One region of the Pseudoalteromonas pernae genome, then DNA from elsewhere that is predicted to be linked to it. Evidence: riboswitches for the same ligand, from Rfam matches in the RefSeq annotation. Region 1 holds a riboswitch; the other holds the start of a gene.
The links. Region 1 has a riboswitch for lysine ahead of dapA (4-hydroxy-tetrahydrodipicolinate synthase). Riboswitches for the same ligand answer to the same signal wherever they lie in the genome.

Region 2: another riboswitch for lysine. It lies ahead of lysC (lysine-sensitive aspartokinase 3); the one in region 1 lies ahead of dapA (4-hydroxy-tetrahydrodipicolinate synthase).

The regions. Positions count from the first base shown of each region.
Region 1 covers NZ_JBDODM010000007.1:169,453-176,967, reverse strand. The annotation lists gene V1358_RS15865 (2,3,4,5-tetrahydropyridine-2,6-dicarboxylate N-succinyltransferase) at 1-690, opposite strand, end outside; gene dapA (4-hydroxy-tetrahydrodipicolinate synthase) at 700-1,596, opposite strand; lysine riboswitch at 1,727-1,920, opposite strand; gene V1358_RS15855 (response regulator) at 2,068-3,768, shown strand; gene V1358_RS15850 (TraB/GumN family protein) at 3,765-4,640, opposite strand; gene ilvG (acetolactate synthase 2 catalytic subunit) at 5,131-6,792, shown strand; gene ilvM (acetolactate synthase 2 small subunit) at 6,801-7,043, shown strand; gene V1358_RS15835 (branched-chain amino acid transaminase) at 7,108-7,515, shown strand, end outside.
Region 2 covers NZ_JBDODM010000001.1:97,041-104,555, forward strand. The annotation lists gene V1358_RS00430 (condensin complex protein MksE) at 1-457, opposite strand, end outside; gene V1358_RS00435 (MksB family condensin complex protein) at 454-1,734, opposite strand; gene nhaD (sodium:proton antiporter NhaD) at 2,043-3,290, shown strand; gene V1358_RS00445 (2-dehydropantoate 2-reductase) at 3,447-4,430, shown strand; lysine riboswitch at 4,553-4,728, shown strand; gene lysC (lysine-sensitive aspartokinase 3) at 4,808-6,163, shown strand; gene V1358_RS00455 (4'-phosphopantetheinyl transferase family protein) at 6,123-6,842, opposite strand; gene V1358_RS00460 (sodium-dependent transporter) at 6,934-7,515, shown strand, end outside.

The sequences.
Region 1 (7,515 bases):
GTACTTCACGATTAGCGCACAGCTCATCGAAAGTCCTTGCTCACGACCCCATGCACTTGAGCTTGGGCGAGAACCAGGGATCACTATCGCGTACTCGGGAATAGCCTCGCCCTTTTCTAGCTGGCGTTCATTCACACAGTCATACACCGGAATCGTTGCACTCAAGCGCACGCCTGGCGCAAGTACAGCGCCTTTTTTAACAACAACACCTTCAACGATGATACAACCTGCGCCGATGAAAGCATCGTCTTCAATTACCACGGGGTTGGCACCGATTGGCTCGAGCACACCGCCGAGTTGAACCGCTGCACTGAGGTGAACATTTTTACCTACTTGTGCACAGGAGCCTACCAATACGTGGCTATCAACCATTGTGCCCGTATCAACGAAAGCACCAATATTTACATATGCTGGTGGCATGATAATTGTCCCTGCTGCTACATGTGCACCACGACGCACAGACGTGCCGCCTGGTACCATGCGTACGTTATCTAGCGCACTAAAACCGCGTGGAGCAAGATTGTCTTTATCAACAAAACCGCCGGGAAATTCTGTGTTGGTGCCATTTTTGAATGCTTCAAGAATGCCTTGTTTTATTTCAACGTTTGCATGCCATTGACCATTTTCGTCTTGTGATGCTGCACGAACAGCGCCTGTTTCTAAGTTATTAAGTAGTTCTAACCAGCTCATGGGAAATTTTTAAACCTGTGTTGAATGCCAAGAAATAATTGTGTCGTGTGCGCTTAAAAGTGGTTGTAGATCATCTACTTCCGTATGTGTAAGCGGAGCGCGTAAAATTGGCGATGAGATTCGCCCAAGGGCGTGCAGCAAGCACTTGCTTGGAATTGGATTGCTCACATGAAACAGGGCTGCAACAGCGCCTCGCCAATGGATAAAGGCGTTGTGGCTTTGGCCTTGAAGACTCAAACGCACGAATTGCTGTGTTGCCTCGGGCCACACATTGGCCGCAACAGATACTAGGCCCGCTGCGCCTGCTTGCGCATAGTAGGGAATAAGCGCGTCGTCACCGCTGTAAATAGCCAGCTCAGGTGCGGCCAAACGGTATTGTTCAAAGCAATTGATGTCGCCACTGGCTTCTTTGAGTGCCCAACAATTTGGGTGTGATTGCAGCTGAGCTAAAGCCTGAGCCGACAGGCTAACGCCAGCGCGACCAGGAACATTGTAAAGCATGCAAGGCACACGGCTAGCATCAAGAAGTGCTTGAAACCATTGCTGTTGCCCTTTGGGACCTGGCTTTGCATAAAGCGGCGCGCCTAGCAAATAGGCATCGATGGCTTGGGTATTACAGAATTCTATCCATTGGCATTGCGCTTCAAGATTAAAGCCACCAACACCCACCATGATGGGAGTATTCAGTGCCAACGAACAGATATGCGAGACAATGGCCTGCTGGTCTTCAAGGTCCAATGCCAATGCCTCACCGGTTGAACCTAAGATCAAAAGGCCATTACCAGCTGCAGCTTGTTCTTGAGCAAGTCGAGTTAGGCTGTCAAAGTCGATGCTGCCATCACCATGCATAGGCGTGATCAGCGCAGTCCACAAAACTGTGTCTGTTAACGAGTGAGTAGTTGTCATCTCATCCGAACTTAGTGCGAGTTCGACATGGAGTATGGGGAGAAGTGATCCCGCATTCGCCATTTCGAACAGGTTAAATTCGAAGAGCGAATGGGCTTATAAATAACGAGGCCTAATGGCCTGTTACTCTAAGACCAGAAGCTCTCCACCAAATTCATAGCAGTGTTACCTGCTATTGGTGACAGTCGCTGGGATTCAACCCTAGCGCCCGAGGGGGTATTAAGCAAATTACCCCACCTCTCGGCGTACATTCCCCTCATTATGAGTCTTCGGAGCTTGCTCTCCTCATCATAACTACCTGAATGACGCACCTCTTCTAGCCCTTGCAGCCATCTGGATGGCTGACTGAATAGGGTGCTTTTTTATTCAAACACTTTAGCCCCCTCGCTGTCAACGATAACTCAAGGACAAATTTTACAATCTGGTTTTTTGTGTAACGCTTAGTAGATAGCTAAGTGTATGGAATAGGGAATGTACGATCTGACAAACCATCTAAGAAAGCGCTATTTGTGGGCTGCGTCTGTGTTGCTGTTCACGATTTCGTTATCTGTCGGATATGTGATTTACGTCTCTAACATGCAAGAAAATGATGCCAAAATCATTAATATTGCAGGGATGCAGAGAATGTTATCGCAGAAGATAGCCCTGCATCGACAACTTCTAAACTACGATCCTGCGCCTTTTGAAGAAGTGCAGCTTAGAGTTGCTGTAGACAGGCTTATAGCCAATCATGATTTTTTGCTTGCCAGCGACATGTTTCAGCACCCAGAGGTAAGTAGTTTACTCGCTCACAATAGTTCATTGGATAAGCGCATTCGGGCCTATGCTAAAAACGCTGTATCAGGTGAAGATATGTCGCGTTTTTCAGGGCGTCCCCTTGCTTCCTTGTTACAAGAGTTAAACCTAGTAGTAAGTGCTCTAGAGCGACGTTCAGCCGAGAAGGTGGAGTATCTTCAACGAGTCTTGCCGTTATTGATTTTAATCGCAATTTTGACCATTTGGTGTGAGTGGTTTTTGATTTTTAAGCCGTTGTCTAAGCGGGTTTCAGATATGCTTTCAAAACTGCGTGAGCAAAAGCGTGTTGCGACGCATGCTAGCCGTGTTAAAGATGATTTTCTTGCAAATGTAAGTCATGAGTTATTTACTCCGATTAATGGCATATTAGGCCTTTTGAAGGAGCCAGCAAAAGTCTCACAGAAAGACGTCGAAGTTGTCATTAATTGCACTCAGAATCTGCGTTCTACAGTGCAACAAATGCTCGACATACAACAGCTTAAGTCGGGGCGTTTTCTATTAAGTAAATCAACACAGCCACTGAGTACTACCATCAAGTCAACCTTGGCGCCGCACAGGTTAAATACCTACTTCGCGCACCGTATAAAATTACACTGTGATGAGATTGATCGTGTCCGCATCACTACAGACCATGTGCGTTTAATTCAGGTGTTAAATCAGGTGCTTACTAATGCACTGATACACACGCAAGGCGAGGTCATTATCGAAGCACATTATCATCCACTCGATGAATGTATTTGTGTCGATATTAGGGATTTTGGTGACGGTATTGATGTGCGCGACCTTGAGGCGGCTCGCCGTAATTCACTGCATTACGATAATCATAAAGTACATGATTTTAAAGGTGTTAAGTTGGGTTTGTCTTTGGCCTTTGCCATTACGCGCTTAGCTCAGGGACAATTACATTTTGAGCATTTAAAAAACGGTACGTTGGCACAGTTGGTATGGCCGGCAGTTAATGCCAATTCAGAAAATAAGGTTTTGCACCCTGGGCGAAGTCGTGAGCTAAAAGCGTTGATTGTTGAGGACAATGACATCAATCAAATGGTGCTGCGCAATATTATAGAAATGTTTGATTTTGAAGTGGATAGTGCCTGCGATGGGGTGGAGGCGCTGAGCCAGGTAAAGCGTAACCACTATGACTGCATCTTCATGGATATTAACATGCCGAATATGGATGGCATTGAGGCGACTAAGCGTATCCGCACTGAACTAAAGTGCGACACACCGATTCTATTGGTGACGGCGAGCCAAGATGAATTCCGTATTAAACAAGGGGTGCGTGCTGGAGCGAATGCTGTTATTCACAAGCCTATTGAGATTGATCATGTCAAAGCTGCACTTGAGCAAGTGCAGCTTTTAGGTGAATTTCCTTAAAGTCGAGTTACTTTAAATCCTTGTTTTTTCAACAGGGCGATCAACCCATTTTGTTCTGGTAAATGCAGCGCACCCACAGCGATAAAGAGAGATTGTTCTGTCAGGGGCGTGGTTAGTTTTTTGACCCAATTTTGGTTACGTTCAATAAGCAACACATGCTCGTTCAGTTGGCCAAATTCTGAATCATCAAAGGTGTCTTGATAGATTTCGGTGAATGCTTCCATGTCACCAGCTTTCCACGAGTTTGCTATCCCTAAAAAGTAGCGGTCAAAGTCTTCAAGCTGCCTGAACGTATCAGCCACCATAAGGTCGGAGTATTCTTCGAAGGCACTGAACATCTCTAATTGCTGCTCCAACGATTCCAATTCGATGATTGGCTTATTGAGGCGCGTGGCGCTTTGAATCACTTGCTTGTCGATACCATTTTGTTCTATGAATCCGGCATTTTGCATTTCTATTTGCATTACCGTCATAAGCACAGCCCAAGGTTTTAAGGCGGAAAACAACTCGATATTGATGCCTTTTTCCGCGAAGTAAGTACCAAGTAACTTGTAGCTTTTGTCGCTCAGTTCTGTATTTAATGAGCGGCCATTTTCTAAACGCAAAAACGGCAAAGAGCGTTGCTGCATTTGCAGTGCAGGAATGGCCTCTAAGTTTACTTCAACAACAATTGCGTCACTGCTCTCGATTGCTTTGTGTATGCTTTGCGGGAGTGTTGCCATGCTTTCATCACCTACGTGCATGGTGCCCAGCAGGTACGAAGTTACACCTTGTTTTTCGACCTGCCAAAGTGCCGGAGAGATTTGTGCTAAAGATGGGAAAGTGACCAGTGCAATGATGCACCACAGCCATAGGGAAATAACTTTTTTCATCGTGTCATCCTGATACAAATTTTCTTGAGTGTAACGAAGAACCTTAACCTTGCCTATTAGAAGCAAATTAATTGCTAAAAATTAATCAGCTAGGGTCCTCTCACACAGGGACTAAGTTATTTGCACAAAGTCAGTATCTGACAACAAATCTTCAAAACTCATTATTATTGGGTTTTTTTATTCTTTCTGTGACTGAATTCAACGGAATTTTGCATTGTTTTTGTAGTTGACTTAAGTGCGCTGGCGGGGTACTAATAGAAAAAGAGCGACGGTATAGCCGTCTGGAAAGATTTTTAGATTAACTTAAAACGAAAAAATTCATGTTAAACAACCTACTAAGCCTAGTCCTAATTATTAACGTCGTGGTGATTATTATTACCGCGGGGGCTTCGTAGTGCGTTAAGAAAGTTAACACGTATTAAGCCCCCCGCACTGAAAAGTTCGGGGGGTTTTTTCGTTTAAGGGCCAACACATTGAGGAATGAGGAACAATGACCGGCGCAGAATTAGTAGTTGAGATACTCGCCAGAGAAGGCGTAAAGGAGGTATTTGGTTACCCAGGCGGGGCCATAATGCCAATTTACGATGCTCTGTACGACTCGGAGTTAACACACTATCTCACTCGACACGAGCAAGGAGCAGGTTTCGCAGCCGTCGGCTATGCACGCAGTAGCGCCAAACTTGGAGTGTGTTTCGCAACCAGTGGTCCCGGTGCGACAAACTTAATCACTGCTCTTGCGGATGCCATGATGGACTCTGTGCCGCTATTGGCTATCACCGGACAAGTACCGACTGCGGCGATTGGCTCCGATGCGTTTCAAGAAATCGACATACTCGGTATGTCTTTGTCCTGCACCAAACATAGCTTTATGGTTGAGCGTAGTGAAGATCTCGCTCCGGTTTTACAACAAGCAATCCACTTAGCGCAAAGTGGTCGTCCCGGTCCGGTGCTCGTTGATATTCCAAAAGATATTCAAATGGCTCCAGCCACTTATCACCCTTGGTTAGCCCAAAACGATGACTATTCGCAGCCATGTCCAGAACAAGTAAACATCGCCAACCAATTGTTGAGTGAATGCCAGCGGCCTATCGCTTACATAGGCGGAGGGGTGCAATCGGCGGACGCACAGTCGCAGCTGATGCAATTCCTTTATAAAACCAATATGCCAGCGGTACAAACTTTGAAGGCTTTGGGCAGTGTAACGCCTGACTACGAGTTAAATTTGGGCATGCTCGGCATGCACGGTGGGGAAGCGGCGAACTTAGCGGTGCAAGAGTGCGACTTATTATTGTGTATCGGCGCGAGATTCGACGACCGTGTAACAGGACATTTAACCAAGTTCGCGCCAAAAGCTAAGGTTGTGCATTTGGATATCGACCCAGCAGAAGTGGGCAAACGCAAACCCGCTGCTGCGTCGCTCGTATCAGATTTAAAAGTGTCTTTACCGCAATTGCACTGTTTTGTGAGTGAACCGCAGTGGACAGATCACATTAGCGCGCTCAAGCAAACACATGCTTGGAGATACGACTATCCGGGTGACACAGTTTATGCGCCAGCGTTATTAAATAAGCTGTCGCAGCGTTTAGATGATAATGCGGTTGTATGTTGTGACGTGGGCCAGCACCAAATGTGGGTGGCGCAGCACATGCAGTTTTCTCACCCTAGCAATCATTTAAGCAGTGGTGGCGCGGGCACTATGGGTTTTGGTTTGCCGGCAGCGATAGGTGCCAAAATTGCGCGACCAGATGACATGGTACTAACCGTTTCCGGTGACGGCTCAATCATGATGAATATCCAAGAGCTTGCCACCATCCGCCGTAACAATCTTGATGTGAAAATTGTTGTTATCGACAACCAACGTTTAGGCATGGTGCGTCAATGGCAACAGCTCTTCTTTGAAGAGCGTTACAGTGAAACTAATTTGTCGGATAACCCAGACTTTGTCGCTCTAGCTAAAGTATTTGGTATTGACGGCCAGTGCATTACGCATCATGCCCAAGTGGATGATGCCTTAGAGACGATGCTCAATAGCAAAGGACCGTACCTTTTACATGTGTGTATAGATGACAAAGACAACGTATGGCCACTAGTTCCACCCGGTGCCGCGAATGACCAAATGTTGACGCAAGTAACTGCGCAAAAACAGCCTTAGGAGCAACTATGAAACACCGTCTAACCCTAAATTTAGCGAATCAAACCGTTGCTGTAGAGCGCTTTTTGCGTGTGGCGCGTCACCGCGGATTCAAATTAACAGCGCTCGAATTGGCCAGTGATAATGACCAATTTGCAGTCAACATTACGGTAGATAGTGACAAGCCTATCTATCTTTTAACTCAACAACTTAATAAGCTGGTAGATGTGCACAGTGTCACTATGCAACAACTACAACAACAAGCGAGCTAATATTGGCAGTTTCTGGCCCATATAACTTACGCAGCAACACGGATTTAAAGAAGGTAATAACAACATGACACAAACATCTGAACTGATTTGGCACAATGGCGAGATGATCCCTTATCAGCAGGCCACGACTCACGTTTTAAGCCATGCATTGCATTATGGCAGCTCGGTCTTTGAAGGAATTCGCGCATACGATACGCCAAACGGTCCGGCTATTTTCCGTCTTACCGATCACATGAAGCGTTTATTCGATTCAGCAAAAATCTACCGTATGGAAATACCTTACACATTAGAAGAGTTGAACCAAGCGTGTAAAGAGGCAGTAAAGCAAAACGGTTTTACTAATGCCTATCTTCGTCCTTTTGCATTTTTAGGTCATGTCGGTTTGGGGTTGAACCCGAAGTCACACCTTGCTGATGTTACAGTGGCGGCAATGGAGTGGGGAGCATATCTTGGTGATGACAGTCTTGCGCAA
Region 2 (7,515 bases), on a different contig from region 1:
TATCCTTCGCTTTGGCCATACCCAAACGCACCATACGCATCAGCACATCTTTGCGTAAGTCCGAGCCTGAGAAAATCTCCAATTGATCAAACAACGCCTTGTTATTGAGCACGAGTTCTTGGCAAATTTCTAAATCAACGTCTTTGTCGAACAGCGCGCGCATTGGGTCTTGGCCTTTATTCGCGTAATGTTCGATAAGGGTGTAGATAAACAGGGCGATAGCGCGGGAGATTTTCCCCATATTGGCTGTCCCTTCGTCGGTAGCGAAATAGAAAAAGCCACGAGCGTCATGCACTAGGGCGTTACCCAAGGCACTAAATAAGGCGTCATATTGCTCTTGAAGTTGGTCCAGCTCCTGCCATGCAAGGTTATCTTGCTCACTGATGTGATAGCCGCTAACTAGTTTTTTATTGATGTATTGCAGCTGCGTGAGCTGAGTTAAATCGATTGTGCTCATAGCGCGTTGTTACTCTTATTTTGTTTACTGTCACTGGCATCAACGAAGGGGTATAAGGAGAATCGTTTACCAGCTAAGGTTTTATACACTGGTGCGTCGCTTTGTGACAACGTCATTGTTGGGTCATTGATAAGTTTTTGATAAAGATACAATAACTCATCTGATTCAAGGTCAGGGTAGTGGTCATTGAGCACGTCAATCACTTGCTGCTTCGCGGCTTTCCCCTTGGTTTTACTTGATTTAAATAGTGCGCGAACATCCTTAAAGCTTGGAATATGTGGCGCGTGATAAGGCTCAGCGGCGTCGGCATCGGGCATTTCAAATTCATGTTCTTCAAATTCACTCAAGCCCGCCATATAAGACACAAGCTGAGCATTGCTGCCAAGTTGGTGGTGCTGTGGCTCAGAGACAAAGAAAGGTTGATGCGCGCTCATCACGTTATCCAAGCCGCGTTTGCGAATTAAGCTGAGTACCTTTGCCGCTTGGCGAGTGATGAGAGTGTTTTGTCTTAGCTCTTCTCGCAACGGCATGAGCATGTCGGCGCTTTGGCGCAAGCTTTCGCGGCCAATATGGTGCATATCTAAAATACGAGTACGAAGCTGCTCAAGCATACGAATGGTGGTGCTACTTCGGCCCGTTTGTTTAAGCTCAATCAGGTGCTCAGTGAGCCTTGCCTCAATGCTATCAAAGCAGACTTGGAACGCGCCGTTGATGGCCAGCATTTCCAGCATTGGCTCAATATACTCATCGAATGCCTCAATAACAGCTTTATAACGTTTAGCCAGTGACATGCTGGAGTTATTCGATTTGGCTTGTTCTACTAGGTTGTAGATGGCGTTTTCGTTGTGTTGATAAAGTTTAACGATTTTTCGCACCCGTTCATCCATAATGCGGCTGTAACGGCTGATATCGCCATAGTCGTTATCCTCAACGGCGTCTTCTAGCTTGTTGCTCAAGCGCTCTAGGTCATCAACAAGCACATTTATTTCACCAGCAACCCCTAAACTTTCATCTTGAAGTAGGTAAGCGGCAAAGTCGCTAATTGCGCGATTGATTTCTAACTGTGACGATTTCGCAAGGGGAACCAGAATATCTTGGTTCATAAGGCGATTCGTTTCTTTGTATATTTGTGCGCCAGAATAATGAGGAAAATGCTGTTTAATTACGCTTTGCACTTCCTTGATGCTGAAATCCCCCATTTTAAAGCGTTTTATCAGTGTTTCTAACACTGGCCACAGCTCGTTGAGGGTATTAAGCACGCGTTTCGCTATTATCATTATGTTAGTTCTTTGTGCTTGGCAATAGGGCACGATTATAACGAAAGGGACAAGGTGGTAAAATAGCTTTTCAGTTGTTGCCTGAGCTTTACACTGCAAATGTAAAAAAAATGTCATTTACCACGAATGGGGAATAGCCGCGACGACCATGTGGTGATAGAATTCGCGCCGCTTGCAGGCTGTAACGGTCTGTTAATAACTCATGGTGCCACTAAGTTTGTTATTTGTACACCTGTGTGTGTTCGGGTGCGGTCAATAAACTTAGCTGTACATTTTTAGTTCGCTCGTCGCAAGGAATTTAACCCAAAATGGTCAGTGCGCTCATATTGACGCTCATTGCCGTGGCATTCGTGCTTATTGTTGTGGAAGACGTCATCCATGTAAATAAAGCCAAAACCACGCTGTTTTTCGGTACTCTGTGCTGGATTATCCTCTTTATCTCGCCGCTCCACGGTCATTCTGTTGACCACATCAAGCATGAATTGAATGAAAACATATTAGAAATAGCGACATTGTGGCTATTTTTAATGGCTGCAATGACTTTTGTTGCCTACCTCAACTCAAAAGGCTTTATCCAAAACTTGGTGCAGCGCGTACTACCTAGTGCGATAAGTGAACGTAAGCTCATGTTCCTCATCGCTGGCTTTGCTTTCTTGTTCTCTTCAATTTCCGACAATATCACGGCGACCTTAGTGTCTTTAGCGGTTGTGATGTCATTAAAGTTGGACGGCAGAAAGCTGGTTAAATATGCCACATTGATCATATTTGCGGTTAACTCGGGTGGGGTGTCGTTGATCACCGGTGATGTAACAACCTTGATGATCTTCCTTGCGGATAAAGTAACCATTGGCAACTTGTTGTTATTAGTCGCACCCGCCGCGTTTAGTGTACTGATTCTTGCGACTTTACTGTCGATGAAGATGAATGGCACAGTGACGTTCTCGTTGGGTGAGAAAAAGCGCATCGAGAAAACGGATATCACCATTGCTGCCATTTTTCTATCGACCATTGTGGGCACGTTAACGTTAAGTGTGATGTATCAAATTCCACCTTTGCTTACCTTTTTGTTTGGTTTGTCGTTGATGTTCCTTACAGCGCAGTTTTTAATGCGCAAAAAAGACGTGAACAAGAAGATCATCGACTTCATCCGTGAGATTGAGTACGACACCTTGTTATTCTTCGTTGGCGTACTCTTGCTTGTTGGCGCCCTAAAGGAAGTGGGTGTACTTGCGCAATTTACCCACTTGTATGAAGTGTTGGCGCCGAACCAAGCAAACTATTTGATGGGCTTGCTTTCTGCCGCTGTAGATAACGTGCCATTGACTGCGGCGTTGCTAAAAGCCGACATTCAAATGGATACACAAAACTGGCTGGCATTTACCTACGCAACGGGTGTTGGCGGTTCCATGTTAGTGATTGGTTCTGCTGCGGGTATTATCGCAATGAGCAAAGTACGCGACCTAACATTTGGCAGCTACTTACGTAATACCTTTTACTTGCTGATTGCTTATTCAGTCGGTTATGTAGGTTCTTACGCGATGGGCTCATTTGTGTAACTAAACACTATTCATTATCAATTTAAAAAGCCACTGAAGCCGTTCGGTTTCAGTGGCTTTTTACGTTTAAATGCAAAATAGTCGCTAACTGGCATTGCGTCATAGTTCACCTTTGCGCAATATTAAAGACACTAAGTTTCTAATAAGTATAAAGATATGCGTATAGCAGTATTTGGTGCAGGCTCAACAGGATGCTACTTGGCGGCATTACTCAGTGTCGCCAAACTATCAACGTCGATTGTGTGCAGAGAGCGAATAAAAAACGCTATTGAAGACAACGAAGGTATTCACATTACCGACTACCAAGGGTTTGATAAAAGAGTTATGCCCAACGCCTTACTGACTGATACGACAGGTCAACAGTTTGATGTGGTGTTTGTTACCGTTAAGTGTCACCAATTGCCTGAGGTAGCTCAGCAGTTATTAAATATCACGCATGCTCAATCAGAACTGATTTTTATGCAAAATGGGTTAGGCAGTTTCGATGCTATTGAGACGCAAATGGCGCAGCGTAGGTGTTTGTTTGGAATAACCCCCTTTAACGTGTTGCAAAATGGCGCGCATTTTCATAAGGGAACGCAAGGGGAGTTTTGCTTTGAGCAAAGTGATAACACGCAATTCATTGCTCAGAAACTTCAAGACAGTGGTTTTGGCTGTCATATATACGACGACATGAAACCTGTTGTGTTCGGCAAGCTGCTTTTAAATCTCAATAATGCGCTTAACGCCATAGCCGATATGCCGATTAAAGCTGAGCTTGAGAATCACGCGATTCGCCGCACCCTTGCAGGCGCGATGCGCGAATGGATTGCAGTAGCAAAGGCGATGGATTGTGAATTAGCGCAGTTTACCAAGGTGAAGCCTGCAAAAGTGCGGGTGATTTTAAGCTTACCTAATTGGCTATTTAAACGGGTGGCATCAGCGATGCTAGACATAGACCCCAAAGCGCGCTCATCGATGTGGGAAGATATCCAAGCGGGCAGAAAAACAGAAGTTGAGTTCCTCAATGGTGCGGTGGTTAAACTTGGCGCTCAGCATAATGTGCCCACTCCAATCAACCAAGCTATTGTTCAGAGCATCCATAAGCTAGAGCGCGGCGAAACTGTAGATATAACGCGACTCGCTGTTATGAAATCGTAACAAATAAGTTCATGACAAGTGCATTTGCACAATTGACATCCAGCCATCCAAACGTTACATTGCATGCTCGTTCTGGCGCATGATCGCTAGAGTGCTGTGCCAATGCTCTCAACTGTATTGGTATCAACAGAAGAGGTGCGATAGCTAGGTAGTAAACGCGAGGCAGACGAAGGCCGATGACCGTTTATGAGGGAGACTATCGCCGAGGGAGTCCATTGCTCGTCACAATGGCTCTCGGTTCTTGAGGCTGAATCCTCGGAACTGTCACCTGTTTTTTGGGTGGAGGGCTTCTGGCAATGGACACACTTCTTTTATCCTCTTGCCAAGTTCTCCTGATTGTATTTGAAAAATAAGCTATTTTTCATCTCGGAGAGAAAATGAATCAGGAATTTTCCGTCGCTAAGTTTGGCGGCACTTCAGTTGCAGATCATCAAGCAATGATGCGTTGCGCAGACATTGTGGCAGCTGACAACCAGGTACGTATTGTTGTAGTGAGCGCCAGTGCCGGCGTCACTAACCACCTAGTGGCGCTTTGCCAAAGCAATATTGATGATGAAACCCGTGAGCAACACATTGATGGTGTTGTTGCCATTCAATTGAATATCCTTGAATACCTCAGCCTAGATGCTGATTTGGCGCACGGCTTTGAAAATACCCTCAATGCTTTTCGTAGCGCAGCGATGAAGCCAATTCAAACTAATGCACAACGTGACGAATTGCTGAGTTTTGGTGAGCGTTTATCTTCTTACTTATTTACGCAAGTGCTCCGTGATAAAGGCGTTTCGTCGACGCGCTTTGATGTGCGTTCAGTACTTAAAACCGACAGCCAATTTTCCAAAGCATCACCGGATGTAGCGCAAACACGTACCCGCGCTCAAGCCGAGCTGGTGCCACTACTTAATGATTATGTGGTTGTGACGCAGGGCTTTATTGGTAGTGACGAATACGGTGATACCACAACGCTTGGTCGTGGTGGATCAGATTACAGTGCAGCATTAATTGCTGAGGCAACAGGCGCAAATAGCATTTATATTTGGACGGATGTGGTTGGTATTTACAGCACCGATCCGCGTGTGTGTGAAAAGGCCCGTCCGATTGCTCATCTCACGTTCGATGAAGCGGCCGAAATGGCGACCTTCGGCGCCAAAGTCTTGCACCCTGCGACTATTCTTCCTGCGGCGCGCAGCAGTATTGGCGTATTTGTGGGTTCAAGTAAAGACCCCGAAGGCGGTGGTACCTGGATTGAAAAAGTACCGAGCGCAGAAATTATCGCTGGGGTACGAGCCGTCACCCAACGTAAAAACCAAATTTTATTAACACTCAAAAGCCCTGAAATGCTGTTAGCCAGTGGTTTCTTAGCACGTGTATTCACCATTTTGAGCGAATATAAGATTTCCGTTGATTTGGTCACTACGTCTGAAATCAGTGTTGCTGTAACGTTGGACAACGCGCCCAATGCAAGCCGCCCAGAGCTTGACCAAGAGGCGCTCGATAGACTCGGCGAGTTCTGCCATGTAACGGTTGAAAATAACTTGGCATTAGTAGGGCTAATTGGCTCAGAAATTCAACTGCGCCAAAGCGAATTGAATCTGATGAAAGTGCTTTCTGGTTTTGATATCCGCCTCATTTGTCATGGTGCGTCAAAACACAACTTGTGCTTCTTGGTGGACCAATCGCAATCTGACGACGTGGTTAAAGCGATTCACCAACAGTTGTTGGAGCAAGGTCAATAAGTTGAACCTGCTCAGTGGCAGTGATTAACGACACATCGAATTGCTGCCGTTGTTCGCATAACACCTGCGCTTGTAGGTTGTTTAACAAGGGCAAAATTGGTTGGCTAAGTAGGGTGCTAATACTTTGCTTAGCCGCTTTAGCATAGGCTTCTTTAAGCGTCCATACGCGAAAGAAAGTGTCTACTTCATCACCAATCGCACTCGTTTCTTGCTGTGGGTAAAAGTGCGCTGCGAGCTTTTGAAACGGGCGTTTCTCGTCAATTTTTTCTATGTCTAAGCCCAACACAGTTTGCGCGTTCAAAGTTGCCGCAACGCCCACATGCTGCTGTGAGTGGCTAATGACTACGTTGATATCCAGTAGCCGTTCATTAGCATAGACCTGAAGCTGTTTCAGTTGTTCGTTAAAGCGTGTTTCAAACTGATTGTGGGGCAGCGACGCGTATTCCGGTTTTAGTATTTTAACCAATTCTTTGATACACCAACGACTTACCAAATATTCTTGCTTCGCTTTAGGTTGTTTTCGACGCGCTAGCACGGCTAATTCGTTCTCATGCAAATGGCTGTTATGCATGTCTTTCGCCTGCGTCAGGGTCAATAAAGTGGTGCCGGTCTTGAGTGACTGGCTCTTAATACTTTGACCGATTGGTAAAGGTTGAAATTGATAGTCTGGATGTAGCATAAAGTGTTGGTTCGATATCCGTCGCAGCGACTACTTTGTTCACACTAAGTGTGGTTTAATAGACGCAAAACAATAACAGAAATTCCTACGAATGACGAATAAGCGTGACGGCTTCCAAAGCCGTATTGGATTTGTGCTGGCTGCTGCCGGCGCAGCGGTAGGCCTCGGAAATATATGGGGTTTTCCTACCCAAGCGGCTAACCACGGTGGTGGTGCCTTTTTACTCGTATACTTTATCGTAATTTTTGCTCTAGCACTGCCAGCGCTCTTTACCGAGCTTTATATAGGCTACAGTGCGCAGGCAAATCCGGTTGTTGCCCTTAAGCGCGCGTGGCAAGACAAAGCCCCTAAACTAGGTGCAGGTGCAGGTTATTTGGGCTTGGCAGGCGCGATTGTAATGCTCAGCTTTTACTCCATAGTTGCAGGATGGATGCTATCCCACGCCTTAGCGCCCGTCGCTCAATTAGCGGGAATGCAGAGCCTCGCTGATTTCCTTAGTAACGACTCAACCACTCGCAACCTTATTTTTACGCCGTTGATGCTGTTGCTTACCGCCAGTATTATCCTCAAAGGCGTGAAGTCGGGGATTGAAACCTGGTCTCGTCGTTTGATGCCTTTACTACTTGTACTTTTAATCGGTCTAATTTTCTACATTGGCTCGCTTGACGGTGCG